DNA from 2 places in the Janthinobacterium algoris genome. Region 2 is predicted to be linked to the other one. Evidence: predicted binding sites of a transcription regulator. Region 2 holds the regulator's gene; the other holds the start of a gene.

Region 1 (14,651 bases), on a different contig from region 2:
GGCGGGACTGATCGCCGTGGCCGAGCAACTGGCGCAGATCCGCGCACGCACGGGGCGCGACGCGCCGACAGTGACGACCTGACAATGACAGGCAAAAAAAAGCGCCCACGATGTTCTGTGGGCGCTCTTCATTTTAGCTTACTTGTAGATCATGCCTTGCCCGGCACCACGGCCTGGCGGTAGTTGTCGACCATCTTGTAGCGCCTTGCATACAGGCCGAAGGCCAGCATGGCGACGGCGGCAAAGGCGGCGAAGAAGAACATCTGGAAGGCCGTCACGCTAATGCCGCTCTCGGCGATCTTGCCGATCACGCCCTCGTTCATGACGCTGCGGTTGACGATCAGCACCCACAAGTTGCCGACCGTGGTCGACAGATTCCAGAAGCTCATGATGGCGCCCTTCATGGAGACGGGCGCCTGGCTGTAGGCAAATTCCAATCCCGTGGCCGAGACCAGCACTTCGCCGAACGTCAGCAGCGCGTAGGGCAGGATCTGCCACATGATGGAAACGGCGCTGCCGCTGTCGAGGGCCAGCTGCAAGAGGCCAATGACGATCCACGCCAGCGAGGAAAAGCCGATGCCGGCCGTCATGCGGCGCAGGGCCGTCGCTTCCCAGCCGAAGCGGTTCAGCATCGGGTACAGCACCAGGTTGTTGAACGGGATCAGCAGCATCACCAGCATCGGGTTCAGCGCCTGCATCTGCGCCGGCAGGAACCAGCTTGGTTTTTCCATGGTGTTCGCTTGCACGATCCAGGTCGAAGCCTTCTGGTCGAACAGCGAGAAGAACGGCGTGACGAGGGCAAAGATGACGAGGATGCGCAGGACGGCACGCACGCCTTCGACGGCTTCGTCGGGGTGGATGCCGCGCGCGCGCTCCAGCTGCATGGCCGTGCCGATGCTGCCGAAGGCCAGCAGCAATACCAGCGCGGTACACGCTGAAATCACGAAGCCCCATTCGGGAATGCTGTAGAACGCATACAGGGCGCCGATCACGCCGACGTAGGCCACATACAGGCCGGGACGCGAACCGCCATCGACGCGCGCCAGCAGGGCCGTGCGGGCCACGCGGGTGAACGAATCGGGGTTCGGCGGCGCTGGCGGCACGTGCACGTACTTCTTGGCGCCCATCCAGAAGACGAGGGTGGCGGCCAGCATCATCAGGCCCGGGATGCCGAAGGCGATCGATGGGCCGAAGTCGCGCAGGAACATCGGCATCAGCAGCGATGCGAAGAAGGAGCCGAAGTTGATGATCCAGTAGAACAGGTCGAAGACCAGCTTGGCCTTGTGCTTGTTGGTCTGGTCGAACTGGTCGCCGACAAACGAGGCCACCAGCGGCTTGATGCCGCCGGAACCGAAGGCGATCAGGAACAGGCCGAAATAGAAGCCGTTGACGCTGTTTTCAAACAGGGCCAGGCAGGCATGGCCGGCGCAATACACGAGGCTGAGCCAGAAGATGGTGTTGTACTTGCCGAAGAAGCGGTCGGCCAGCCAGCCGCCCAGCAGCGGGAAGAAATATACGCCGATGACGAAGGTGTGGAACACGTGCTTGGCTTCGCCCGTGCGCTGGTCAATCGGGATCATCAGCAGCAAGGTGCTGATGAGGAATGGCGTCAGGATGTTGCGCATGCCATAAAAGCTGAAGCGTTCGCAGCCTTCGTTGGCGATGATGTACGGTATTTGCCGGGGCATCTTGCCCGTGGCGGTTTGTGTCTCGGCCGATGACATTGGCTCTCCCCAAGTTTTTTTTGTAAGCCGCGATGCTAAGGCCTGCCGCGTTTGCTTGCAACAGAAAAAACGGCCTGTCCGCTATTTCGCAGGGATTTGTAAGGTATTGATTTTCATAAAGACATTACTATCGGCACTTGCGCTTGCACTTGCACGCGCCGGACGGGGCAGCAACAGCTGCAGTTGCAGCATGCCATCCGATGCGCAGCTGTCCGCCAGGACAAAGCCGCAGCTTAGGTACAGGCTCAACGCCGCGTGGTTGTCCTGCGCCACGGCCAGGCGCACGCGGCCCAGCTCGGGAATGGCGCAGGCGTGCGCGATGGCGGCCTGCACCAGCTGCCGTCCCGCACCGCGTCCACGTGCCTGCGGCGCCACATACACGCCCCACAGGCTGGCCTTGTCATGCACGATGGCGATCGGTTCGCGGCGCAGGCCGGCAATGGCGATCAATTGTTTCTCGTTGAAAACGCCAAATATTATTTGGTGGAAGGTGGCGCGCAAGCGCTGCGCTATCTGTGCCAGCGGCAAGCCGCTTTCTGCCGCATGCGTGGTACAGAAAGCGGCCGGCAGTTCGGCGATGCCGGCCAGGCGCAGCGCGCGGTAGGCGCTGGCGTCGTCTGGCGTGAGGGGGCGGACAGTGGTGGCGGGCATGTGAACGAGTATCGGGCTTCGATGCCGGAAAGTAAACCTTGCATTATGCCGGTTTCAAAATTAAGATATATCTTATTGCGATATATCTTAAGGAATGCCATGTCCCTCTTTCTTTGTGGCGCGCACCCGCTGCGCGTGGCAGCCCACAGCCAGGGCGACGCGTCGGGCGCCGCTGCCAGCGTTGCTAACCCTGTCCCCGCCGCGCGCGGGCCGAAAATGTTTGACGCGGGCACCTTGCGTTACCTGGTGCTGCAATTGATCGCCGACAAGCCGCGCCACGGCTACGACATCATCAAGGCCATCGCCCAGCGCGCCGGCGGCGCCTATGCCCCGAGTCCCGGCGCCATCTATCCGCTCATGCATGGCTTGGTGGGACACGGTTACGTGGCCGTCAGCCTCGATGGCAACAAGAAACTGCACAGCATTACGCCGGAAGGGCTGGCCTTCCTGGCAGCGAACCGCGCGTATGTCGACGCGATTGCCGCCAGGGTCGATACGCCGGCCGGCGCGGACGACGATCTGCGCCACCTGATGCACGAATTGAAGGCGGCGGTGCTGGCGCGCGGGCGCACGGGCGATGTGGATGCCCGCCGCCTCGACGCCATCCGCGCCATCCTGCGTCAGGCCCGCACCGATATCGAGGCGCTGGCATGATGGCCGCATCGAAGGTCGCGCCGGTTCCCATGCTGACGCCGGCGCGCGAACGCGCGATGCTGTGGCTGCTTGCGCTGACGCAATTTACTGTCATCATGGATTTCATGGTGATGATGCCGCTGGCGCCCCAGTTGATGCAGGCGTTCGGCATCGGCCCGGCTGCCGTCTCGGGCGCCGTCTCGGCCTACGCCTGGTGCGCGGGCCTGTCCGGCTTGCTGGCGGCCACGTATATCGACCGCTTTGACCGCAAGAAGCTGCTGTTGACCATGTTTTGCCTGTTTACCGTGTCGAACCTGGCTTGCGCGCTGGCGCCGAACTTCCATGTGCTGCTGTGGTCGCGCGCCTTTGCCGGGCTGACGGGCGGCGTGCTGGGCGCCATCGTCATGGCCATCATCGGCGACGTGATCCCTTCCGAGCGGCGTGGCGCGGCCACGGGCATCGTCATGACTTCATTTGCCATGGCGGCCGTGGGCGGCGTGCCCATCGGCGTGGTGCTGGCCGCGCACTTTGGCTGGGCGTCCCCCTTCTTCCTGCTGGTCGTGCTGTCGCTGCTGATCTGGCTGGGCGCGGCGCGCGTGCTGCCCTCGCTGACGGCGCACATGGGCGCGGTTCCCACGCCTGTGCGCCAGGTGCTGCCGAAGCTGGGGGCGCTGTTGCGGGAAAGGCGCCACATGGAAGCGTTTGCCTTGTCCATTGTCAACATGACGGCGGGCATGCTGGTGATCCCCTTCATTTCGCCCGTGCTGGTGGGCAATATGGGGCTGGCGCCGGCCGACGTCACCTGGGTGTATCTTGCGGGCGGCTGTGCCACGATCTTCACGGCGCGCCTGATCGGCCGCTGGGCGGACCGGGCCGGCAAGCAACAGGTGTACCGCTGGGTAGCCCTGTTGTCGATCGCGCCGCTGCTGTTCATGACGCACTTGCCCCAGTTGCCGCTGCTGGCGCTGATGTTGGTGTTTCCGTTTTTTATGGCCCTCGTCTCTGGGCGCACGATACCGTTGCAGGCATTGCTGACGACGATTCCGGAGCCGCACAAGCGCGGCGCCTTCCTCAGCGCCAATTCGGCTCTGCAAAGCCTGGGCAGCGGCCTGGGTGCCTGGCTGGGCGGCCTGACCCTGCAGACGGACGCGGTCGGCCACATCAGCGGCTATGGCATCAATGGCTGGCTGGCGGCGGGTTTGTCGCTGTGGACGGTGTGGTGGGTGGCGCGCGTGCGCGGCGCGGCGCCGCAGGGGGCGCCGGCGTAGGCGGGCTTATTGCGTGGCGATGCGCTGCATGGGCGCGTTGTCCTTGCGCCATTGTTCCAGGCTCAGCAGGCCGCCGTTGACGATATCCTCGACGAGGATGCGCTTGCCGTCGGGCGACACGACAAAGCTTTCCCAGCGGTGGGCCGCGTCCGGCGTGCTTTCGAAAAAGCTCAGCTGATAGCAGGCGACGCCATCGACCAGGCGCGTTTCCGGCGACGTTTCCATCACGGCACCATGCGCGCGGCCGCCGCTAGCCTTTTCGATATGCGCCGACCACGCCTTGATTTCCGGCAAAGCCATCAGCGCATCGACGGCGCGCGCGTTCTGCTCTTGCGCCGCCGTCTGGCTGCTCGCGGCCGGGGCATTGTCACTGTGCGGCGCGGACTGCTGGTGCAGGTAAAAAGCGCCGAGCCCGGCGGCCAGCAAGCCGGCCAGGATGCCGGCGATGATGGTGGTTTTGGAAGAAGAGGCGCGTGGCGGCATGATGGTGGCATGAGAAAGAAGGACGATGGCGGCCATGCTAAAGCAAAACGTGCAGGCGGGCAATCGCCAGGCTGGCCAAACGGGTTTGTTAAACGGGCTTGTCCAATCAATCGGCGAAAAAAAAGCTACCTTCCGTAGAAGATAGCTTTTTGGGGCTGCCGGGCAGGCGCACGCAGCTTTTGCTCTGCCTGTCCTGGCCCTGCATAGGCATCCCGCGCGCCGTCGGCGCGGGGATGCAGGGCATTACATCATGCCGTCCATGCCGCCCATGCCGCCCATACCACCCATGCCGCCGCCCATGCCGCCGCCTGCTTTGTCGTCAGCGATTTCGCAGACCATGCAGTCAGTTGTCAGCATCAGCGAAGCGATCGAAGCGGCGTTTTGCAGCGCCGAACGGGTCACTTTGGCTGGGTCGAGAACGCCCATTTCCACCATGTCGCCATACGTGCCGTTGGCAGCGTTGTAGCCGTAGTTGCCCGTGCCAGCCAATACGGCTGCCACGACGACCGAAGCTTCTTCGCCAGCGTTTTGCACGATCATGCGCAGTGGCTCTTCCATTGCGCGCAGGACGATCTTGATACCAGCATCTTGATCAGGATTGTCGCCCTTGACCGTGATGTTGGCGCGTGCGCGCAGCAGGGCTACGCCGCCGCCAGGCACGATGCCTTCTTCCACGGCAGCGCGGGTGGCGTGCAGTGCATCTTCAACGCGAGCTTTCTTTTCCTTCATTTCGACTTCGGTGGCTGCGCCAACCTTGATCACGGCAACGCCGCCAGCCAGTTTGGCTACGCGCTCTTGCAGTTTTTCACGGTCGTAGTCCGAGGTCGCTTCTTCGATCTGTACACGCACTTGTTTCACGCGTGCTTCGATCGAGGCAGCTTCGCCGGCGCCATCGATAACGATGGTGTTTTCCTTGCCCACTTCGATGCGTTTCGCTTGGCCCAGTTCGGCCAGGGTCACTTTTTCCAGGGTCAGGCCGACTTCTTCAGCGATGACCTGGCCGCCCGTCAGGACAGCGATGTCTTCCAGCATGGCTTTGCGGCGGTCGCCGAAGCCAGGTGCTTTCACTGCGCAGGTTTTCAGGATGCCGCGGATGTTGTTGACAACCAGGGTGGCCAGCGCTTCGCCTTCGATGTCTTCTGCGATGATCAGCAGTGGACGGCCAGCTTTTGCGACTTGTTCCAGTACCGGCAGCAGGTCACGGATGTTCGAGATTTTCTTGTCGCACAGCAGGACGAATGGGCTGTCCAGTACGGCAACTTGTTTCTCTGGGTTGTTGATGAAGTATGGCGACAGGTAGCCGCGGTCAAACTGCATGCCTTCAACGATGTCCAGCTCGTCGTTCAGCGACTTGCCGTCTTCCACGGTGATGACGCCTTCTTTGCCGACTTTTTCCATCGCTTCAGCGATACGCTCGCCGATCGAGTAGTCCGAGTTCGCCGAGATCGCGCCAACTTGGGCGATTTCTTTGGTCGTGGTGCAAGGACGGGCGATTTTCGCCAGTTCTTCGACGGTCGCTGCAACCGCTTTGTCGATACCGCGCTTCAGGTCCATCGGGTTCATGCCGGCGGCAACGAACTTCATGCCTTCGCGCACGATGGCTTGTGCCAGCACGGTGGCGGTGGTGGTGCCGTCGCCGGCGTTGTCGCTGGTACGGGAAGCAACTTCCTTGACCATTTGCGCGCCCATGTTCATGAGCTTGTCTTTGAGTTCAACTTCTTTCGCTACCGATACACCATCCTTGGTGACGGTAGGGGCGCCGAACGAGCGCTCCAGGACCACGTTGCGGCCTTTCGGGCCCAGCGTTACTTTGACTGCGTTGGCGAGGATATTGACGCCTTCGACCATCTTGGCGCGCGCTGCGTCGCCGAATACTACTTCTTTAGCTGCCATGTTCAATTCTCCTGAGTTTCGGGATGTATCTGTCTACAACGTGGAAACAATTACTTGACGACGATCGCCATGATGTCTTCTTCGCGCATGACCAGCAGCTCATCGCCGTCAACTTTGACGGTTTGGCCGGCGTACTTGCCGAACAGGACGCGGTCGCCCACTTTGACATCCAGAGGACGGACTTTGCCGTCGTCGAGAATCTTGCCATTGCCTACGGCAAGGACTTCGCCTTGATCCGGTTTTTCAGCAGCTGCATCAGGAATGATGAGGCCGGACGCAGTTTTGGTTTCCTGGTCGAGGCGTTTGACGATGACGCGATCGTTCAATGGGCGCAGATTCATACAAAACTCCTTAAAGTTCAATGGATAAGTGTTGCTAAATGAATACATTCCTGGCACAGCGCCAGACGTGCTTTCAGTGACCGCCGTTGAAAGCAGCCCGCAACGGTCAAGCAAACCCCATGTCATCCTGTCCTTGCCTGTCTCCGGCAGTGGTGCATCGCGGCGTCGCCCGCCGCGTAGCGTTCCCTGCAGTTACCTGGCAAGCACCATCATTTCCTGAGGATTGCTACGAAAGAGTTTGTTAGCACTCTCTACTAACGAGTGCTAATTATAGGGACGGTAAGGGGCTTATTCAAGGGCTTATTCTCCGGAAAGATAAGCATAGACGTTCTGCGCAGCCTGCATTTACACAGGGTTTGCGCTGGCGCAAGCCAACTTCCCGGGCGTCAGCAACAGCAGCGACTCTAGCATGCCGCCGGGATGGGGGGCGTTCCTGTACGCGCAGGAAACAGAGTTTTACTATGGAATTTGATAAGATGATTGCAATTGCATATCAATATCGCCACATATCGCCACATATCGCCACTTGCGCCAGAAAGAACACCATGCCATTTCCTGTTTCCCGTCCCGTCCTGCGCCTGCTGGGCGCCACCGTCATCGGTCTCGCCTGCCTGGGCAATGCCGCCGCGCAAACACCCACCATCGTCGATGAAATCACCGTGGCGACCTTGACGCCACTGGAAAAGAAGATGCTGCTCAATGACCTGTTCAACGACCTCAACAAGGATGACGACGACCAGGAAGCGCACGTATGGGACAACGGCGGCGACAGTGGCGTGCTGGTGAAAGTCACGTATAACTTCAGCAACTCCGGCATGACGGAGCACAGCCTGAAGGCGCACGTCTGCCGCGATCTGAAATTCGTCGTTACGGCGGGCGGCAAGTCGCAGGACTTGAGTCGCCGCACCTGCTCGCAGAACAGCGGCAACTGGGATGTGCAGGGCAAGGATCCGGCGCCCGTCGTGTATCCTCCTTTCCTGTCCGACGTCACCATCGCCAAGCTGAATGCCAAGGAACAGAAAGCCCTGCTGACGGCCGCCGTGCGCACTTTGAAAGATGAAGAGGATGGCAAGACGCGCCAATGGAGCAACAAGGGCTTGGGCAATGCGGCGCCGCTGGCAGTGCGCCTGACGCCCTCGGGGACGGACGCCAAACCTGGCAGCTACCGCCGTACTTGCCGCGACTTGACGATGGTGCTTGACGGCAAGGGCGGACAACAGACGCTGACGCGCCGCTCTTGCGAAAACCGCTACGGCGGACTCGATATCGAAGCCGATTACGTCGACGAGTAAAACGCTGCCATCGCGGCGCGGGCAGATGCGCGCACTTGGCGAAAAGCGCCGGAAAAATCGTGTATTGTCCGCCAACTGTCCTGCATTGATGTAAATATGTGTGACAGCGGCGTGATTCGATTGACGCCCATGGAGCGTCCGCCCTATAGTGGCGGGATGATTTCCGAATTCAACGAATTATCCGACAAAATAGGCCTGCTGGCCGAAATGACCCATGCGCTGCGCCGTGAAAACGCGCAATTGCGCAAGGACAATGCCGCGCTGGCCGCCGACAACGCGCAGTATGTGCAACGCATGCGCGAGGCGCAGGAGCGGGTGGAAGCGTTGCTGGAAAAAATTCCCGAACTGGTGCAAGCTGGCCTGGAGCAAGCTGCTTCGGAAGCGGGCGCCTACATTGCCGAGAACGAGAAGGAAGCGTAATGCCGCGTGTCGATGTCAATATCATGGGCCAGTCCTATAGCATGGTGTGCCGCGACGGCGAAGAGCGCGCGCTGCGCGAAGCGGCGATCTATCTCGATAGCAAAATGAAAGCCATCCGCGACGCGGGCAAGGTCAAGGGCAATGACCGCATCGCCGTGCTGGCCGCCTTGGGCGTGGCTGCAGAATTCCTCTCCGTGAAGTCGCCACAAGGTCCGCTGTCGGAATTGACGATACTCGAAGTGAAACAGAAAATCTCGGCCATGCACACAGTATTGGATAGCGCGCTGACGCCCCAGGAAAATCTTTTTTAAGCGCGTACGCTACGATTTTTCTTTGCGATGCGCGATCAAAGGAGTAAACTTGGGTCTACCCTGCGGTGTTCGCGATTGCCATATATTCCTTGAACCATTTATGCGCATCGGTTGCGAATTTTGTTTGATGGGAGTGAGCGTCGCTCGTTCGACGAACCCGAAATTGAACTAACGTGACCACCTTGAACCGTTTGGTTCGGGATGCCGGCATAGCGGCACAGGCGGGGCCCAATTTGCATTGCATTTGTAAGTACAACTGAAAACGGTTGCCGCATCATGCGCAACCGTTTTTTTACGTCTGCCGCTTTCACACGGAGTCTAGATGAAACAATATTGGCTGATGAAATCCGAACCCGATGAAGTGAGCATCGACGACTTGATGGCGGCGCCGCAGCACACCATGCCCTGGTTCGGCGTGCGTAACTACCAGGCGCGCAACTTCATGCGCGATGGCATGCGGCCGGGCGATGGCGTGCTGTTTTATCACTCCAGCTGCGCGCAGCCTGGCGTGGCGGGCGTGGCCGAAGTGGCCAGCGGCGCGTATCCCGATCACAGCCAGTTTGAAGAAGGTGGCAAATATTTCGATGCCAAGGCCACGCCTGAGCAGCCGCGCTGGATCAGCGTCGACGTGCGGGGCGTGAAAAAGACGGCGTTGCTGCCTCTGTCCGAGATGCGCCAGATGCCGGAACTGGAAGACATGCTGCTGTTGAAGAAGGGCAGCCGTTTGTCCATCACGCCCGTGACGCCGGCGCAATGGACCGTGATCACCAACAGCTTGCAGGCATAGGGAGGCCGATCAGGCGTCCGCCGGGCGGGCCTTGGTGGGCGGCGTCCCCATTACCTGGCTTTTGTGCGCCCACACCAGCAGCGCAATGGCGCCGACGATCATCGGCAGCGACAGCATCTGGCCCGAGGTGATCGGCACGCCCAGCCACACTACTTCCCAGTCCGGCGTGCGGAAGTATTCCGTGAAGAAACGCGCGCAGCCGTACAGCAGGGTAAACATGGCACCGACGGCCATGCGCGGACGTTGCTTGCGCGCATACAGCCACAGGATGATGAACACGAGAATGCCGTCGATCAGCATCTGGTAGAGGGGCGACGGGTGCACGGGATACGGAATTCCCGGCCACTGCATGGCCCACGGCAGCGTTTCCGGCGCAATGCGGCCCGGCAGTTCGGCATTGATGAAGTTGCCCAGGCGGCCGGCGGCATAACCGAGCGGCACCAGCGGAGCGATGAAGTCGAGCACGTCGAACAGGTTGCGGCCCGCCTTGCGGCTCCACAGATACATGGCCAGGATGACGCCGAGGAAGCCGCCATGGAAGGACATGCCGCCATGCCAGACCATGAAGATTTCCAGCGGATTGTGCAGGAAGTATGCGGGGCGGTAGAACAGCACTTCGCCCAGGCGCCCGCCGATCACCACGCCCAGCATGCCGTAGAACAGCATGTCATCAAGGTCTTCCTTCTTCCAGCCCAGCACGGCGATATGCGGCTGCTTGATGCGCACGCGGCCCAGGATAATGAACAGGGCGAAGGCCAGCACATACATCAGGCCGTACCAGTGCACGGCGAGCGGGCCGATCTGGATAGCTATCGGGTCGGGCATCGGGTGGTTCAGCATGGGGTTTCTTTCTTTGTTTAAAGCTAAGGTTGCGTAGTATGGCGGCGCCGGCGGTTTTTTGCCTTAGCGGCCACTTAATTTAAGGGGTGGTGGCGCCGATCTGCTTGCGCAACAGCGCCAGGAAACCCTGCAGCACGGCGGACGGATTGTCGCGGCGCCAGGCCAGGCCCGTTTCCACCAGCGGCGTGGCGTCCTGCAGCGGCCTGTATTCTACGCCCGGGCGCATCAGATTCGATACCGATTGTGGCACAAGCGCGATACCCATGCCAGCCGAGACGAGGCTGACGATGGTTTGCATCTGGATCGCTTCCTGGCCGATCTGTGGCGTGATGCCGGCAGCGCGGAACACGCCCAGTATCGCGTCGTGCAGGGCGGGCGATATCGCGCGCGGGAAGATGATCAAAGGCAGGGGTGGCAGGTCGCGCAGGCGCACGGGTCCCGGCGTGTTCAAGATGTCGAGGCCGGACGGCGCGGCCAGCACCAGCGGTTCGGCCAGCACGGGCAGGTAATCGAGCGCCCCTTTCGCCTTCTCGGGCAGGGGCGGGATCAACAGGCCCGCATCCGTGCGCCCGGCCAGCAATTCGTCCAGTTGCAGGTCGGAGGTGGCTTCCTGCAACTGGATCTGCACTTGCGGATAGGCTGTCTGATAAGCGCGCAGCAATGGCGGCAGCACGCTGTAGTCGGCCGAGGAGACAAACGCCAGGCTCAAACGCCCCGCCTCGCCCTGCGCGGCCCTTTGTACCAGCGCGGGCAGATCGAGCGCCTGCGCCAGCAGCCGGCGTGCCTCGGGCAGCAGGGCGCTGCCTGCCGGCGTGAGTTGCACCTCGCGGCGCGTGCGCACGAACAGGGGCGCGCCCAGCAACTCTTCCAGGGCCATGATGGTTTGCGACAGGGGCGGTTGCGTCATGTGCAGGCGCGCGGCGGCGCGGCCGAAGTGCAATTCTTCGGCGACGGTGACAAAGTAGCGCAGCTGGCGCAGCTCAAGGTTCATGCTGGACGTTTCATATGTATTTCCATGCGGTTTGATTGCTGTGATATATAAATCGACTCACAGACACGTGTATCATATATTTGACAGTGGCGCGCGCGCAAGGCAATCTGGCGTACCCCCACTGCATGCAGGGTTTTGTTGAAATCCGTGCTTCAGGCATTATTCATTTCTCGGAAGGTCCCCATCATGCCGCAATACCGCTCCCGCACCACCACCCACGGCCGCAACATGGCTGGCGCCCGCGCCCTGTGGCGCGCCACCGGCATGAAGGACGGCGACTTCGACAAACCGATCATCGCCGTCGTCAACTCGTTCACGCAGTTCGTGCCAGGTCACGTGCATTTGAAAGACCTGGGACAGATGGTGGCGCGCGAAATCGAGGCGGCCGGCGGCGTGGCCAAGGAATTCAACACCATCGCCGTCGATGACGGCATCGCCATGGGCCACGGCGGCATGCTGTATTCGCTGCCCTCGCGCGACCTCATCGCAGACTCCGTCGAATACATGGTCAACGCCCACTGCGCCGACGCCATGGTCTGCATTTCGAACTGCGACAAGATCACGCCGGGCATGCTGATGGCCGCCATGCGCATCAATATCCCCGTCGTGTTTATTTCCGGCGGGCCGATGGAAGCGGGTAAGGTCATCAAGGTTGTCAACGGCACGCAGAAGATCATCAAGCTGGACCTGGTCGACGCCATGATCAAGGCGGGCGACAGCAGCGTGTCCGACGCCGACGTGGCGGAAATCGAGCGTTCGGCCTGTCCTACCTGCGGTTCCTGCTCCGGCATGTTTACGGCCAACTCGATGAATTGCCTGACCGAGGCGCTGGGTCTGGCCCTGCCTGGCAACGGCACCGTCCTGGCTACGCACTCGGACCGCCAGCAGTTGTTCCTGCGCGCGGGCCGATTGATCGTCGAACTGGCCAAGCGCCACTACGAGCAGGACGATTACTCGGTGCTGCCACGTTCCATCGCCACCAAGGCCGCGTTCGAGAATGCCATGGCGCTCGACGTCTCCATGGGCGGCTCGACGAATACTGTGCTGCACTTGCTGGCCGCCGCGCATGAGGCGGAAGTGGAATTCACCATGGCCGACATCGACCGCATTTCGCGCAAGGTACCGTGCCTGTGCAAGGTGGCGCCGATGACGGACAAATACCACATCGAAGACGTGCACCGCGCGGGCGGCATCATGGGGATTTTGGGCGAACTGGCGCGTGCCGGCCTGCTCAATACGACCCTGCCGACCATCCACGCGCCTACCCTGGCCGACGCCATCGCGCAAAACGACATCATGTGCACCGACAACCCTGCCGTGCATGAACTGTTCCGCGCCGCACCTGGCGGCGTGCCGACGCAGACGGCGTTCTCGCAATCGGAGCGCTTCGCTGCCGTCGACATGGACCGCAGCACGGGCTGCATCCGCGACAAGGCCCACGCCTATTCGCAGGATGGCGGCCTGGCCGTCTTGTACGGCAACCTGGCCGAAAAGGGTTGCATCGTCAAGACGGCGGGCGTCGATGAAAGCATTTTGAAATTCTCGGGCAAGGCGCGCGTGTTTGAAAGCCAGGATACCGCTGTTGAAGCGATTTTGGCTGATACGGTGCATGAAGGCGACGTCGTCATCATCCGCTATGAAGGTCCGAAAGGCGGCCCCGGCATGCAGGAAATGCTGTATCCGACGTCGTACATCAAGTCGAAGGGCCTGGGCAAGGCGTGCGCGCTGTTCACGGACGGGCGCTTCTCGGGCGGTTCTTCGGGTCTGGTGATCGGCCACGCGTCGCCGGAAGCGGCCGAAGGGGGGGCCATCGGCCTGGTGGAAGAGGGCGACTTCATCGACATCGATATCCCCGAGCGCAGCATCAAGCTGCGCGTGACGGATGCGCAGCTGGCCGCGCGCCGCGTCGCCATGGAAGCGAAGGGCGATTGCGCCTGGCTGCCCGTCAACCGCGAGCGCTACGTGTCGCAGGCGCTGCAGGCGTATGCGGCCCTGACGACGTCGGCTGACCGGGGCGCCGTGCGTGATCTCTCCCAGCTGAAGAAGCAGAAACGCTGATTTGTTGCATAAGTGCGACGGCCGGCCCCGTTTGACGATGCGGGGCCGCATGTCGTTACATCGCCTTACAAACAACATGGTCATGCGCGCGCAGATGGGGCAGAATATGAATGCCTAATCGTTACTACATTGCGTTACTACATTGAAACGCTTGATCTGGGCTCGTGGTGCATCTGCGGAAACACAGTAAAATGCCGCAGGAAGTAACTTTGGAGAAAAGACAATGAAACGTTTTATGTTGGTGAGTGTATTGACCGTATCGGCTCTGGCATCGCAAGCAGCGTTGGCCAATCCGGATCTGGCGAAAGCAAAAAACTGCATGGCTTGCCACGCGGTGAGCACGAAACTGGTGGGTCCTGCGTATAAAGACGTGGCGGCGAAGTATGCCGGCCAAAAAGACGCGGAAGCCAAGCTCGTGGCGAAAGTCATGAAGGGCGGTTCCGGCACCTGGGGCGCGATCCCGATGCCAGCCAATCCGCAAGTGAGCGATGCGGAAGCCCGCACCCTGGTCAAATGGGTACTGGCACAGAAATAATCTGTGCCGCAGTACCTGCAATCAACGCGCCGGCAAACCCGGCGCGTTTTTTTTGCTGCGCCCGCAAGTTGCCCATACCTTCCAGGGATGCTGCGCGCGCGCCAGAAGTAACTGGTGGCGCGCAAGGTGGGCGATATCGGACCGGCCCTGCAGCGGGCAGCCTGCGCTGCCGCGCCACCTTCGACGCGTTGGTCGAAGGCTTACGTGGCTGAGCAGCCGCTTACTTGATCACTTCCATCTTGGTTTTCTTGCCATCCCGGTAGGTGAACAAGGTCAGCGCGCCATCCTTGATGTCGCCATTGGCGTCGAACGAGATCGGCCCCGTCACGCCCTGGTACTGCACCTTCGCCAGGAACGGCAGGTAGACGGATGGTTTCGACGATTTCGCGTTGGCCATGGCGGTGGCCATGGTCATCACGGCGTC
Region 2 (14,651 bases):
GCTGTACGTGACGCATGACCAGGAAGAAGCGCTGGCTTTGTCCGACCGTATCGTCGTCATGAACAGCGGCCGCATCGAGCAATTGGCCGCGCCGGAAGCCGTCTTCAATACGCCGTCGACGCGATTTGTCGCCAACTTCATGGGCTTTGAAAACCTGTTCGACTACCGCGATGGCGCGCTGCACCATGCGGGCGCCAGCTTGCCGTACACGTCTCCCGTCGCTGCCGGCACCACGCTGCTGGGCTGGCGTCCGGACAAGGTGCGCGTCTGCGCGCCGGACGACGCAGCTGGCCAGTACCCGGGCAGCGTGCTGGCGCGGGGCTTCCTGGGCGACACCGTCGAATACCTGCTGCAAACGCCGCTGGGCCAGGTCAAGGGTATCTGCGCGGCCGGTGGCGCCGCCTGGCGCGAAGGCACGGCCGTGTCCTTCGTGCTGCCATCCGACAGCGCCCTGTGTTTGGCTGCTTGATGTTTTAACGTGAGAGCATCATGGACAAAACCTTGAAAAAAATCTGGCTCGATACCGATCCCGGTTTCGACGACTGGCTGACGATGCTGCTCTTGGGCAGCAATCCCGACATCGCGTGGCTGGGCGTGAGCGTGGTGGCGGGCAATGCGCCTGTCGATATCACCTACGACAACGCCCTGCGCATCAAGGCCCATGATGGCTTGACGGTGCCCATTTATCGCGGTTGCGAAGAACCGCTGGGCGGCGTCATCGAGACGGCGCAGCGCATCCTCGGCGACAGCGGCATGCCGACGACAGGCGAAATCTTGCCGCCCGGTGCCGCCAGCGACGCCGCAGGCCATGCCGTCGACGCGCTGATCGCCGCCGTGCGCGCCCACCCCGGCCAGATTACCATCATGGCCATCGCGCCGATGACGAATTTGGCCACGGCGCTGGCCAAGGCGCCCGATATCGCTGAAAAAATCGTCGAAATCATCCTGATGGGCGGCTCGACCGACCAAGGCAACCACACGGCGGCCGCCGAATTCAATATCTATGCGGACCCGGAAGCGGCCGCCCAGGTCTTCAAGTCCGGCATCCCGCTACGCATGTTCGGCTTGAACCTGTGCCGCCAACTGCTGGTGACGAATGCCGAAGTGCAGCAGCTGCGCGCCATCGGCACGCCGCGCGCGCAGCGCGTGGCCGGCTACCTGGAAGCGTATGTGCGTATCCGCAGCAGCGACGGTTCCGTGCCCATGCCCATGTACGACCCGGTAGTGGCCCTGTACCTGGAAGCACCGCAGCTGTTCCAGTTCCAGAGCGCCCACGTGGCCATCGAATTGACGGGCGAACTGACGCGTGGGATGACGGTGTGCGAATTTCGCGTGCCGCGCCGCGCCGCCATCAACACGCAGGTGGCGATGCTGGCCGACGGTCCGGCCGCCATCGAGCGCTTGATGCGCCGCCTGGCCGCCATTCTCGTCTGACCTTTTTCCCACTAACGAAGCGAGCTTCATGAGTAACCCTGCCGACACCCTGCCTGCCCTGAGCATCGAACAGTTTTTACGCGCCATGCCGAAGGTGGAGCTGCATTGCCACCTGTTTGGCACGGTGCGGCAAGCCACTTTCCGTGCGCTGGCGGCCAAGACGGGCAATGTCGTCACCCCCGAAGAAATCGATGCGTTCTATACGCGCGGTGACAAGCCCGTTGGCGTACTGCGCGTGCTGCGCGCGCTTGACGCGCACCTGATCGTCTCGCCGACGGACCTGTATTGCCTCGCCTACGAATACCTGGAAGACGTGCATGGCCACGGCGTGCGCTACGCGGAGTTCTTCTGGAACCCCACCGGCACCGTGCGTATGTCGGGCATCCGCTATGACTCGGCGCAAGACGCCATCGTGGCCGCCATCCGCGACGCGCAGCGCGATTTTGGCGTGATCGGCCGTTTGATCCCCAGCATCGACCGTGAAGCCGCTCCCGCAGAAGCCCTGCAGATGGTGGAATGGATGAAGAAGCACCGCGCGCCGGAAGTCATCGGCATCGGCATCGACTACCGCGAAAACGACCGTCCGCCCGAACTGTTCATCGAAGCCTACCGCGCCGCGCGCGAGGCGGGCTTCAAGTGCACGGCGCACGCGGGCGAGTTCGGCATGCCGTGGATGAACGTGGCGACGGCCATCGAGCAATTGCAGGTGGACCGGGTCGACCATGGCTACACGATTGTCGACAATCCCGCGCTGGCGCAGCGCTGCGTCGAGCGTGGCCTGGTATTTACCGTGGTGCCGACCAATTCGTATTATCTGCGCACCCTGGCGCCCGAGCGCTGGGCCCTCGATCACCCGATCCGCGCCATGGCCAAGCTGGGCTTGAAACTGCATCCGAACACGGACGACCCGACCCTGCACCACGTGACGCCGACGGGCGCCTGGATGATGATGCGCGAATTCGGTTTCGGCCTCGATGACATGCGCGGCTTCATGTTGAATGGCCTCGATGCGGCCTGGATAGCCGAGTCCACGCGGCGCGACTGGCGCGCGCAATTCACGCGTGAATTCGACGCGCTGCGTGCGCGCGTCAACGAAGAGTCTTAAGCCGACACGGGGGCCGGCGCCAGCAGCGACGGAAACGCCCGCTGCGGACACGCCTGCCGCTCGCACACCTTGCAGCCCGTGCCGATGGGCGTGGCGCTGCTCGGGTCGTGCAAATCGAGTCCCTTCGAATAAATCAATCGGTGCGCCTGCGAGATGTCGCAGCCCAGCGCCACGGCAAAGGTCTTGCCCGGCGCCCGGAAGCCGGGCGAGGCCGTGCTGACCTGGCGCGCGATCCACAGATAGGTGCAGCCGTCGGGCATGCTGGCCACTTGCGTGAGCACCTGGCCCGGATGGCTGAAGGCGTCGTACACGATCCACAGGGGGCAGGTGCCACCCACCCTTGAAAAGTGAAAGTCCGTGGCCGACTGGCGCTTCGAGACATTGCCGGCGCGGTCGACGCGCACGAAGAAGAAGGGCAATCCCGCCGCCTCGGGGCGCTGCATGGTGCTCAAACGGTGGCACACGGCTTCGAAACCCACGCCGAACTGGTGCGCCAGGCGCTCGATATCGTAGGCGCGCGTTTCCGCCGCCTGCAAGAAGCGTTGGTACGGCATCAAGAGGGCGCCCGCGAAATAATTGGAAAACGCCAGGCGCGCGCTGGTTTGCGCGGCCGCGCCGGAGAATCCCGCCGCCAGCACCAGGGCGTCGATCAGCTCGCTGTGCTCGAGCAGACTGATTTGCGCCGCCATCTGGAAGGCGCGCTGGCCGCCCGTCAGGGTGTCGGGCAGCCACAGGATATGTTGTTGTGCATCGAACCGGTGCTTGCGCACCATGCCCGCATCGCCATCGGACAGTTGAACCTGGATGCCGTGGCACTCCAGCAAGCGGCTTTGCAGCGCGTCGAGCGTGCGCAGGGCGGGATCGAATTCACCGGCCACGAGCTCTGCCGCCCGGTCCAGTTCATCGATGTAGTTTTGCCGCCGGTTCAGGTATTCGCGCACTTCCTCGTCCGTAGACGGGGCGGCCGAGCTGGCGCCACGGCTGCCATCATCGAGGCGCGCCGCCAGGGTATCGGCCCGTTCCGCCATCACCCGGTAACGCCGCTGCAGCAGCAGAATCGAGCGCGCCAGTTCCGGCATGTTTTCCACCAGCATTTTGAGTTCGGCCATCGAGGTAGGTGGCGCGTCGGGCAATTCGCCAAACACGTCGCGCACGTCGGCTACCAGGCTGGCGCTGTCGTGTTCGGAGAAGATTTGCGGATCGACCCCCAGTACTGTGCCGATGCGCAACAGAATCGGCACCGTCAGCGGGCGCTGGTTGCGTTCCATCTGGTTCAGATAGCTGGGCGATATGCCCAGGGACTTGGCCAGCGCCACCTGCGTCATGCGCCGTTCTTCGCGCAGGCGCTGCAGGCGCACGCCCATGAAAACCTTCGCCATTGCGTTTCCTCTTCCCCGGTTTGTGGAATCTGCAAATTAACAACATTTGCAGATTAACAGATTCAGCTTTGCATTATCTCGCATTTTCACGCCTTGTTTGCGGCCCGTATTGTGCGAATAATGCAAACAGACCACTACCCCAATGAGGAGACACCGAGTGACCACGCAAAACGCTGCTGCTATGAATGTTCCGACTGTTCCACTGCTGATCAACGGCGAGTGGGTTGAGTCCCAAACCACCGTCTGGCGCGATGTCGTCAATCCGGCCACGCAGGAAGTATTGGCGCGTGTGCCGTTCGCCACGCCCGATGAAGTCAATGCGGCCATCGCCTCGGCCCAGCGCGCCTTCAAAACCTGGCGCAAGACGCCGATCGGTGCGCGTGCCCGCATCTTTTTGAAGTTGCAACAACTGATCCGCGAAAACATGGCCGACCTGGCCGCCACCCTGACGATGGAACAGGGCAAGACCCTGCTCGACGCGGAAGGCGACGTCTTCCGTGGCCTGGAAGTGGTCGAGCATGCCGCCAATATCGGCACCCTGCAGATGGGCGAATACGCGCAGAACGTGGCCGGTGGCGTCGATACCTACAGCGTGATGCAGCCGCTGGGCGTGTGCGCCGGCATTACCCCGTTCAACTTCCCCGCCATGATCCCCCTGTGGATGTTCCCGATGGCCATTGCCTGCGGCAATACCTTCGTGCTGAAACCATCGGAGCAAGACCCGCTGGTGACGGAAAAACTCGTGCGCCTGGCTTTGCAGGCAGGCATCCCGGCTGGCGTGCTGAACGTGATCCATGGCGGCGAAGACGTGGTCAACGCCCTGTGCGACCACCCGGACATCAAGGCGATTTCGTTCGTGGGCTCAAGCAAGGTGGGCACGCATGTGTACCAGCGCGCCAGCTTGAATGGCAAGCGCGCGCAATGCATGATGGGCGCCAAGAATCACGCCGTCGTCTTGCCGGACGCCAATAAGGAACAGACCCTGAACCAGTTGCTGGGCGCGGGCTTCGGCGCGGCCGGCCAGCGTTGCATGGCCGCATCCGTCGCCGTGCTGGTGGGCGCAGCGCGCGAGTGGCTACCGGAACTGTCCGCCAAGGCGCAAACCTTGACGGTCGGCGCGGGCAAGGACAATCCGGACCTTGGCCCCGTCATCTCTTGCGCGGCGAAAGAGCGCGTGTTCAGCCTGGTCGCCAAGGGCATCGAGCAGGGCGCCGTGCTGACCCTCGACGGCCGCGACGTGAAGGTCGATGGCTATCCGAACGGCAACTTCGTCGGGCCGACAATCTTGTCCGGCGTGAAACCCGGCATGGTCGTGTATGACCAGGAAATCTTTGGCCCCGTCTTGATCGTCGTCGAAGTCGATACCCTGGATGACGCCATCGCCCTGGTGAACGCGAATCCGAACGGCAACGGCACGGCCCTGTTCACGCAAAGCGGCGCGGCCGCACGCTATTTCCAGGAAGAAATCGACGTGGGCCAGGTCGGCATCAACGTGCCCATTCCCGTGCCCGTCCCGCTGTTCAGCTTTACGGGTTCGCGCGGCTCGAAACTGGGCGACCTGGGTCCGTTCGGCAAGCAAGTCGTGCTGTTCTACACGCAGACGCAAACCATCACCCAGCGCTGGTTCACGGATGCGGCCTCGGTGGGCAAGGTCAACACCACCATCAGCCTCAAATAAGGAGCTGGCATGGACTTTGAGTTGAGCGACGAGCAGCGCGAGTTCCAGCAGGCGGCGCGCGCGTTTGCCGAAGGCGAACTGGCGCCGCAAGCAGCGCATTGGGATGCGGAATCGATTTTCCCCGTGGACACCATCGCCAAGGCGGGCGAGATGGGATTTTGCGGCCTGTACACGCCGCAGCGCTGGGGCGGCCTGGGCCTGTCGCGCCAGGATGCGGCCATCGTCTTCGAGGAGCTGGCCGGTGGCTGCACCTCGACCACGGCCTACATCACCATCCACAACATGGCCACCTGGATGCTGTCGCGCTGGGGGCAAGAAGCCCTGTGCGACGAGTGGGTACCGGCCCTGGCTGCCGGCCAGAAGCTGGCCAGCTATTGTTTGACGGAACCGCAGTCGGGCTCCGACGCGGCATCGTTGCGCACGAAAGCTGTCAGGGATGGTGACTTTTATGTGCTGGACGGCACGAAAGCGTTTATCTCCGGCGCGGGCCAGACAGACATGCTGATCGTCATGGCGCGCACGGGCGGCGAGGGTGCGGCCGGGATTTCCGCGTTTGCCGTGCCGGCGAATCTGCCCGGCATCGTGTATGGCAAGAAAGAGGAAAAGATGGGCTGGAATAGCCAGCCCACGCGCATCATCAGTTTCGACCAGGTGAAAGTGCCTGTTGGTAACTTGCTGGGGGCGGAAGGCGAAGGCTTTGCGATTGCCATGAAGGGCATCGATGGCGGGCGCATCAACATTGCCGTGTGCTCGGTGGGCACGGCACAAGCGGCCCTCACGCGGGCGCAGGCGTACATGAAGGAGCGCACGCAGTTCGGCCGCGAGCTGGCGCAATTCCAGGCGCTGCAGTTCAAGCTGGCCGACATGCTGACGGAACTGGTGGCGGCGCGCCAGATGGTGCGCCTGGCGGCCTGGAAACTGGACCAGGAAAGCCCGGACGCCACGGCGTATTGCGCCATGGCCAAACGTTTCGCCACGGATGTGGGCTTCAATGTCGCCAACGATGCGCTGCAGCTGCACGGCGGCTACGGCTACATCCGCGAGTATCCGCTAGAGCGCCATGTGCGTGACACGCGGGTGCACCAGATCCTGGAAGGGACGAATGAAATCATGCGCCTGATCGTCGCGCGAGCGATTTTGAAAGATGGCGCCACGGAGACCTTACGATGAGCAAAGTGTATACCAACCTGCTGCTGGAACGCCGTGGCCATACGGCCTTGGTGACCCTCGACAACCCACCCGCCCACACGTGGACTCTGGCCAGCCTGAACGCGCTGACGCAGCTGGTGGCCGACCTGAATGCCGACCCGGACGTGTACGCGTTGGTGATCACGGGCGGCGGCGCCAAGTTCTTCTCGGCCGGCGCCGACCTGAAAGTGTTTGCCGACGGCAACAAGGACACGGCGTTTGCCATGGCCGCCGCGTTTGGCGAGGCCTTCGAGGCGCTGTCGGCGTTTCGCGGCGTCAGCATCGCCGCCATCAATGGCTATGCCATGGGCGGCGGGCTCGAATGCGCGCTGGCCTGTGACATCCGCATTGCCGAGGAGCATGCGCAGATGGCCTTGCCGGAAGCATCGGTCGGCTTGCTGCCGTGCGCGGGTGGCACGCAGCACTTGCCGTGGCTGGTAGGCGAAGGCTGGGCCAAGCGCATGATACTGTGTGGCGAGCGCGTCGATGCGGCCAAGGCCCTGGCCATCGGCCTGGTCGAGGAAGTCGTGCCAACCGGCAAGGCCGCCGCCACGGCGCTGGCGCTGGCCGCCAAGGTGGCGCGCCAGAGCCCCAGCAGCGTGACGGCGTGCAAGACCCTGATCCAGGGCGCGCGCAGCCATCCGCTGGTCAATTCCTTGCCTGATGAACGCTCCCTGTTCCTGGGCCTGTTCGATACGCAAGACCAGAAAGAGGGTGTGCAAGCGTTCCTGGAAAAACGTCCGGCGGAGTGGCGCAATGGCTGAAACCTTGGGTGAAATCGTGGCTGAAACCTTGCTTGAAACCGTAAAAATCGAGGAGCGCGACTGTCCCGGCGGCATGAAGCTGGGCGTCATTACCTTGGACGCGCCGAAATCCCTGCATGCCCTGACCCTGGCAATGATACGCGCCATCGATGGCGCCCTGGTGCGCTGGGCCGGTGACGCGGCCATCGCCTGCGTGGTGCTGCAATCGTCGACCGACAAGGCGTTTTGCGCAGGCGGCGATGTACGCAGCTTGCGTTCGGCCGTGTTTGACCAGCCTGGCGTCGTACCGAACCCGCAGGCGCTCGCTTTCTTTGCCGAGGAATACCGGCTAGACCACCGCATCCATACCTATGCAAAGCCGCTGCTGGTGTGGGGCGGCGGCATCGTCATGGGAGGCGGCCTGGGCTTGATGGCGGGTGCCAGTCACCGCGTGGTGACGGAAAGCACGCGCATCGCCATGCCGGAAATCACGATCGGCCTGTTCCCCGACGTGGGCGGCAGCTGGTTCCTGGGCCGCATGCCGGGGCGCAGCGGCCTGTTCCTGGGCTTGACGGGTGCGCCGATGAACGTGGCCGATGCCCTGTTTACAGGCCTGGGTGACTATTTTCTGCGCCAGGAAGAGCGCGCCATGGTGCTCGACGCGCTGGCGCTGGCGCAATGGCAAGCTTCCCCGCAGGCCAATCACCAGCAGTTGAGCCGCTTGCTGCGCGGCTTGTCGGCGCCCGCGTCCATGTTGCCCGTCTCTGAAGTGCGCACCAACTTCGACGCCATCGCCGCCTTGACGCAAGCGCCCACCTTAGCCGAAGTGGTGGCCGCCATAGCCGCCTATGACGGTGATTCGGCCTGGCTGCAAAAGGCCGCTCACTCGCTGGACAAGGGCGCACCCAGCTCGGTGGCCCTGGTATGGGCCATGCGCGAACGCACGCGGCATCTGAGCCTGGCACAAGTGTTCCAGTTGGAACTGATCGTTGCCGTGCAATGCTGTGCCCATGCGGACTTCAGCGAAGGCGTACGCGCTTTGCTGATAGCCAAGGACAACGCGCCGCAATGGCAGCCGGCCAGCCTGGCCGACGTCAGCGCAACGTATCTGAATGAATATTTTGTCGCGCCGTGGAGTACGCATCCGCTGGCCGACCTACCCATTTAAACATTTAAGTAGTGCAGAAAAATGCTCAGGGCTAGGCGCCTTGCCGAAGGCAGTACGACCAGTACGACTAGGCAAGGCAACAACGCCATGGGTTTTTTAGGCGCTACAGGAGACATTATATGCAACATATCGCTTTCATCGGCCTGGGTAACATGGGCGCGCCGATGGCCCGCAACCTGGTGGCCGCCGGCTTCCATGTCTCCGTGTTCGACCTGGCGCCGGCGGCAGTGGCCTCGCTGGTCGAAGCGGGCGCCACGGCGGCCGCATCCGCCAGCGCAGCCGTGCAGACGGCCGACGCCGTCATCACCATGTTGCCAGCCAACAAGCACGTGCAGGACCTGTACCTGGCGGCTGGTGGCGTGCTCGATTCGGCCAAGCCTGGCGCCTTGTTCATCGATTGCAGCACCATTGCGGCCGATGTGGCGCGCCAGGTGGCGCAAGTGGCCAGCGAGCGGGGTTTTGCCATGCTCGATGCGCCCGTTTCGGGCGGCACGGCGGGTGCGGCGGCCGGCACCCTGACGTTCATCGTCGGCGGTAGCGTAGCGGCCTTGCAGCAGGCGCGGCCCCTGCTGGAAAAGATGGGCAAGAACATCTTCCATGCGGGCGAGGCGGGCGCGGGCCAGGTGGCGAAAATTTGCAACAATATGCTGTTGGGCATCTTGATGGCCGGTACGGCCGAGGCGCTGAACCTGGGCGTGGCGCATGGACTGGACCCGAAAGTGTTGTCCGACATCATGGCCAAGAGTTCGGGCCGCAACTGGACCCTGGAAGTGTACAACCCGTGGCCCGGCGTCATGGAGGGCACGCCCGCGTCACGCAACTACACTGGCGGCTTCGGCACGGCGCTGATGCTGAAAGACCTGGGCCTGGCGCAGCAGTCGGCCTTGTCGGCAAACGCGCCCACGCCACTGGGCGGCCTGGTGCGCCAGCTGTACCAGATGCATGCGCAAGCCGGTTATGCGCAGCAGGATTTCTCCAGCATCGTGCACATGTTGCAGCCGGGCTTGCAAATGCCTGCGGCCTGAGGAATTTTGGGCAAAAAAAAGCCCGCTGGTAAAAGCGGGCTAAATCCAATTCTTGGAAGAGTTGGAGGAGACAGATGCATTATGCTGCGTCGCCACATATAACTCCAATTTATCTTTTGAATATCAACTATAGATATTTGTGATATCTCTTCCCGGTAGCCGCGCAGCGGCTACCGTTCCCGCAACTCAGACCGGTTTACAGGCGATCTTTACCGTCGTCACATTCCCTTCGCCCATGGTGCCTTTTTCGGTACCTGTCGCCAGGTCGCACTGCAGACCCTTCGGCTGAACGGAGACGCTGATGGCATAGGTGCTGCCATAGTCGACAGAGCCGGCCATGGTAAAGGTTGTGGCGTCCTTGGCCACCGTTGTTATTGCACTACCGTTAATCAGCACCAGGCCGTCCACCGTCAGGCCGGAAACCGTGCCGCCGACGGTATATCTGTTTTGCGAGCAAGTAACGGCGGCGCTGATGTTGATGTAATGACCTGCCGAACCGGAGCCACCACTGATGCCGCAAGTCATGTGGGCAGGCTGGGTTTGTACGGTGATGTTGTAGTCGGTGCCATAGTCGATGCGTTTGATAAATGTAAACGCGGTCTTTCCGGATGGAACCGGGAGGGTGTCGCCGCCGTTGGCCAGGACCAGGCCGTCGGTGTTCAAGTTGCTGATGGTGCCACTGACATCATACGATGCCTTGCCGCCGCAAGCGGCCAGTCCCAGGGTCAGCAGCAGCGCGGCGAGTGGGCGCAAGCAGGATAACTTCATGTATTTCTCCAAAAAATAGGTGACGGATCGCAAGGATTACTGCGGCGTGCAGTCAAGTGTGGCCGCGGTCGTAGCGGCAGAGCCCATCGTGCCAACCGTATCGCTGGCGTCGGCACTCTTTGAACCCTGGAAGCGGCATGCCAGGCCCGTTGGCTGAGTCAGTATGGAAATGCCGTATGCGGCGCCGTCAGCAACGCTTTTGAATTCGTAGGAGGTGGTGCCAGCCAGTGGGCTGGTGCCGTTGGGGCCCATCACGAGGCGCAAGCCACCAGCGGTCAGGCCCGTGATCGTGCCGCTCAGCGGGTAGCTGTTGGTTGTGCAGATCACCTGGGCCGTGCTCACGGAATAGCTTGTTGCCTTGCCGCTGCCATTGGTAATGCTGCAAACGGCGCCCTTTGGCTGTTGCGCAATGGTGATATCGTAGCGGTCATCTGTCTTGACCAGCTTGGTGAAAACAACGGTGCCCTGGCCCGCAGTAACCGGCAAGCGTTCCCCGTCATTCAAGAGAATCAGGCCATCCTTGGCCAGGCCGCCGACGTTGACTTGCAGATACAGGTTGCCGCCGCTGCCGCCGCAGCCTGCCAGTGTGACGGCGCAAGCCGCCGCCAGCATCGAGCGCAGGTACAAATTTTTCATACATTCTCCAAAACGAATTAGGTTGGGTAGCGCAACGCGGACGCTGGCGCCGCATTGGAATGGCGCCTATTTTAGTCTATCTGGCAAGCTGAATGATCTTGCCTTGTATCACCCTGTAACAATTTTTCGCCGGGAAGCGCTGGCCCGGCCCCATTTCACGGGGCACAGCCATGCCGGCGGCGGCGATCAGTGCGACAATAGACGCAGGCTGCGCACCGTGGCGCGGCATCTACTGTGAATCCCATGTCTCTTGCTCCTGTAAAAGCTGCCGTACCGCCCAAGGCCATCCTGTTCGATCTCGACGATACCTTGTGGCCCATCGCGCCCGTGATTGCCGCCGCCGAAACCCTGCTGCACGATTGGCTGGCCACGCATGCGCCCAAGGTGGCGCAGCAGTTTTCCATCGAGGTGCTGCGCCAGCACCGTCTGGCCATGCTCAAGGAACAACCGCATTTCCATGGCAACCTGATCGAGTTGCGCCGCGCCGGTCTGCTGGCCGCCTTCGAGGCCGCCGGCGAGGATGCCGCCCTGGTCGATGGGGCCATCCTGCACTTCCTGGCCGCGCGCAACCGCGTCCAGCCGTATGACGACGTCTTGCCTGGCCTGGCCTGGATGGGGCAGCGCATGTTGGTCGGCTCGATCTCGAATGGCAATGCGGACCTTGACATTATCGGCCTGGCGCAGCATTTCAAGGTATCGATTGCTGCCAGTGATTTTGGCGTGGCCAAGCCCGATGCCAGCATCTTCCTGGCCGCTTGCGCCGCGCTGGAGGTGGCCCCGCATGAAGCCGTGTATGTGGGGGACGACCTGCATTTCGACGTGACGGGAGCGCAAGGAGCGGGCATGCGTGCCGTCTGGATGAACCGCAAGGGCAGCGACGCCCACCTGGCCGCCGGTGTGCAGCCCGACGCTATCTGCGCCAACTTTGACGAGTTGCTGTTGTGGCTGCAGCAGCAAGATTGATCGCCGCCGGACGGGCGAACGTGCATAATAGGTGCTGTTGATGCATGGTCGGCCGCTTTCATTGCCGCTTGATTAACAATATGCTTGTTTAAAGAATATTTGCTTACCTAAGACACCATGCAACTCGATACACGTGCCCAAACACTGCTGAAAGCCCTGGTCGAGCGATATATCGCCGACGGCCTGCCGGTCGGTTCGCGCGCCTTGTCGAAAATTTCCGGTCTGGATCTGTCGCCGGCCACGATCCGCAATATCATGGCCGACCTGGAGGAGCTCGGCTATGTGTCCAGTCCGCATACCTCGGCCGGTCGCATACCCACGCCGCGCGGCTACCGCATCTTTGTCGACACCTTGCTGACCGTCCGGCATCTGGATGAGCACATGGTGGAGTCGCGCATGCGCCTGCAGACGCCGCAGCCGCAAAAAACCATCGCCAACGCGGCGCAGATGCTGTCGTCGCTGTCGCAGTTTGCCGGCGTCGTGCTGAGTCCGCGCCGTGAATCCGTGTTCCAGCAAATTGAATTCTTGCGCCTGTCCGAAAAGCGCATCTTGCTCGTCATCGTCGCCCCGGGCGGCGACGTGCAGAACCGCCTGCTGCTGACGGAGGCCGACTATACGCCGGCGCAACTGGTGCAATCGGCCAATTACATCAACCAGAATTATGGCGGCCTGTCCTTCGATGCCGTGCGCGTTCGCTTGCAGGGTGAATTGCGCCAGCTGCGCGACGATATGGGCAGCCTGATGCAGGCGGCCGTGGAAGCGGGCAGCGAAGCGATGGCCGACCATAGCGATGACATGGTGATTTCCGGCGAGCGCAACTTGCTCAGCGTGAGCGATCTGTCATCAAATATGCATTCGCTGCGCCAGATGTTCGACATGTTCGAGCAAAAAACGGGCTTGATGCAGCTGCTCGACGTGTCGAGCAAGGCGACGGGCGTGCAGATCTTCATCGGCGGCGAATCGAACCTGGTGCCGATGGATGAAATGAGTGTGGTGACGGCGCCGTATGAAGTCAACGGCAAGATTGTGGGAACATTGGGAGTGATCGGACCGACGCGCATGGCTTATGAGCGCGTCATCCCGATTGTCGATATCACGGCCAAGTTGCTGTCAAGCGCACTTAGCCATCATTGAGCGCACTGACTGACGCGCCGGCTGCTCCCGTGAGAACGGCCGGCACGGATCAGGCGGTTTTGTGCGGGCAAGCCGTCTTGATGCAGTTGCCATAGATGGCCAAGGCGTGTTCGGCGATCTTGAAGCCGCGCTCTTCGGCCACTTTTTGCTGGCGGATTTCGATTTCTTCGTCGAAGAATTCTTCGACCCGGCCACAGTCGAGGCATACCAGGTGATCGTGGTGGGAGCCTTCGTTGAGCTCGAAAATCGCCTTGCCGGTTTCAAAATGATTGCGGTTGAGCAAACCTGCCTGTTCAAATTGCGTCAGGACACGGTAGACAGTTGCCAAGCCAACATCCATATTGTCGGCCAGCAGAATTTTATAGACGTCTTCTGCTGTCAGGTGGCGTACCGGGCTACTCTGGAAGATATCGAGTATCTTCAGGCGTGGCAGGGTCGCTTTCAGGCCGCTTGCCTTGAGATCACTAGGATTGTTACTCATGTTTGTTGCTCGTATGTGGGTCAGGTGCTTTATCATATAGCGTTTTGTCGGGGAGTGCCAAAATATGCATTTTTTGGCAGGCCGGTCACTCCTGGCGTTTTGTTCATCCAATTGAGGTCATTTATGCGCGTAACACCGGCTGTATTGCCATCTCTCTGGCACCGTATTTCATTTCGAGCACCAGTCGTGGCAGGCATGGTCTGTGTCGCGCTCGCCATGTCCGGCTGCGCCAGCCGCGGCATCCTTGGCGAAAAGCCGGCAGCCAGCCAAAAAGAAGGCAAGGAAGTGGTCCCCGAACAGGGCGCACAAACGAACACCATTACGCCGCTGCAAAAATTCATGTGGTTTTTCTCGCCGTATCGTCCTGACATTCAACAAGGCAACTTTGTCTCCGAAGAGATGCTGGCCCAGTTGAAAGTGGGCATGACGCGTGACCAGGTGCGTTTCGTCCTCGGCACCTCCCTGCTGACCGACATTTTCCATGCCGACCGCTGGGATTATCCATTCCGCCTGGCCCGGGGCAGTGGCGAAACCACCAGCAGCCGTGTGGTCGTGTACTTCGGCAAGGATGGCAAAGTTGAACGTTTCGAAGGTGGCAACCTGCCGACGGAGAAAGAATACATCGACCGCATCGCCGGTCCGTCGCCGTTTGCCAAGGTCGCCAAGGCCGATGTGCCTGCCGCTGTCGTTCCATCGCCCGTGGCACCGAGCGCCGTGCCCGTGCCCGCCGATGCCGCCCCCGCCATTCCTGTGAGCAAGCCTGACGTTGCACCGGCACCTGCAACGGCGCCTGCCGCCGAGCCTGCACCCGCTGCCGAGTCCACCAAATAAGTGCTGTAAGAGAATAAAATGACTGAACTGAAAATCGCCATCGCTGGCGCCAGTGGCCGCATGGGCCATATCCTGATCGAAGCGGTCAGCAATGACCCTGACGCTGTGCTGGCCGGCG

The links. The regulator HrcA, encoded in region 2, represses chaperone genes, less so after heat shock. The targets are predictions, from matches to a motif close to TTAGCACTCNNNNNNNNNGAGTGCTAA.
Region 1: groES (co-chaperone GroES) is a predicted target of HrcA. The motif match lies at 7,235-7,261, and genes of this name have one in related genera.

What each region holds. Positions count from the first base shown of each region.
Region 1 is NZ_JBNYXZ010000001.1:143,632-158,282, forward strand. Features, by position in the region: gene ACQ4W7_RS00620 (alpha-D-glucose phosphate-specific phosphoglucomutase) at 1-82, shown strand, start outside; gene ACQ4W7_RS00625 (POT-type proton-dependent oligopeptide transporter) at 150-1,724, opposite strand; gene ACQ4W7_RS00630 (GNAT family N-acetyltransferase) at 1,806-2,375, opposite strand; gene ACQ4W7_RS00635 (PadR family transcriptional regulator) at 2,475-3,029, shown strand; gene ACQ4W7_RS00640 (MFS transporter) at 3,026-4,276, shown strand; gene ACQ4W7_RS00645 (hypothetical protein) at 4,283-4,795, opposite strand; gene groL (chaperonin GroEL) at 5,003-6,652, opposite strand; gene groES (co-chaperone GroES) at 6,703-6,993, opposite strand; gene ACQ4W7_RS00660 (hypothetical protein) at 7,539-8,285, shown strand; gene ACQ4W7_RS00665 (DUF904 domain-containing protein) at 8,442-8,705, shown strand; gene ACQ4W7_RS00670 (cell division protein ZapA) at 8,705-9,016, shown strand; RNA gene ssrS (6S RNA) at 9,071-9,248, shown strand; gene ACQ4W7_RS00680 (EVE domain-containing protein) at 9,339-9,803, shown strand; gene lgt (prolipoprotein diacylglyceryl transferase) at 9,813-10,643, opposite strand; gene ACQ4W7_RS00690 (LysR family transcriptional regulator) at 10,723-11,634, opposite strand; gene ilvD (dihydroxy-acid dehydratase) at 11,821-13,692, shown strand; gene ACQ4W7_RS00700 (c-type cytochrome) at 13,916-14,227, shown strand; gene ACQ4W7_RS00705 (branched-chain amino acid ABC transporter substrate-binding protein) at 14,448-14,651, opposite strand, start outside.
Region 2 is NZ_JBNYXZ010000017.1:30,745-45,395, forward strand. Features, by position in the region: gene ACQ4W7_RS22315 (ABC transporter ATP-binding protein) at 1-469, shown strand, start outside; gene ACQ4W7_RS22320 (nucleoside hydrolase) at 490-1,434, shown strand; gene ACQ4W7_RS22325 (adenosine deaminase family protein) at 1,463-2,539, shown strand; gene ACQ4W7_RS22330 (short-chain fatty acyl-CoA regulator family protein) at 2,536-3,918, opposite strand; gene ACQ4W7_RS22335 (CoA-acylating methylmalonate-semialdehyde dehydrogenase) at 4,100-5,596, shown strand; gene ACQ4W7_RS22340 (acyl-CoA dehydrogenase family protein) at 5,606-6,766, shown strand; gene ACQ4W7_RS22345 (enoyl-CoA hydratase) at 6,763-7,548, shown strand; gene ACQ4W7_RS22350 (enoyl-CoA hydratase/isomerase family protein) at 7,541-8,695, shown strand; partial or broken gene mmsB (3-hydroxyisobutyrate dehydrogenase) at 8,809-9,720, shown strand; gene ACQ4W7_RS22360 (hypothetical protein) at 9,907-10,488, opposite strand; gene ACQ4W7_RS22365 (hypothetical protein) at 10,525-11,124, opposite strand; gene ACQ4W7_RS22370 (HAD family hydrolase) at 11,368-12,087, shown strand; gene hrcA (heat-inducible transcriptional repressor HrcA) at 12,205-13,221, shown strand; gene fur (ferric iron uptake transcriptional regulator) at 13,271-13,702, opposite strand; gene ACQ4W7_RS22385 (outer membrane protein assembly factor BamE) at 13,898-14,533, shown strand; gene dapB (4-hydroxy-tetrahydrodipicolinate reductase) at 14,552-14,651, shown strand, end outside.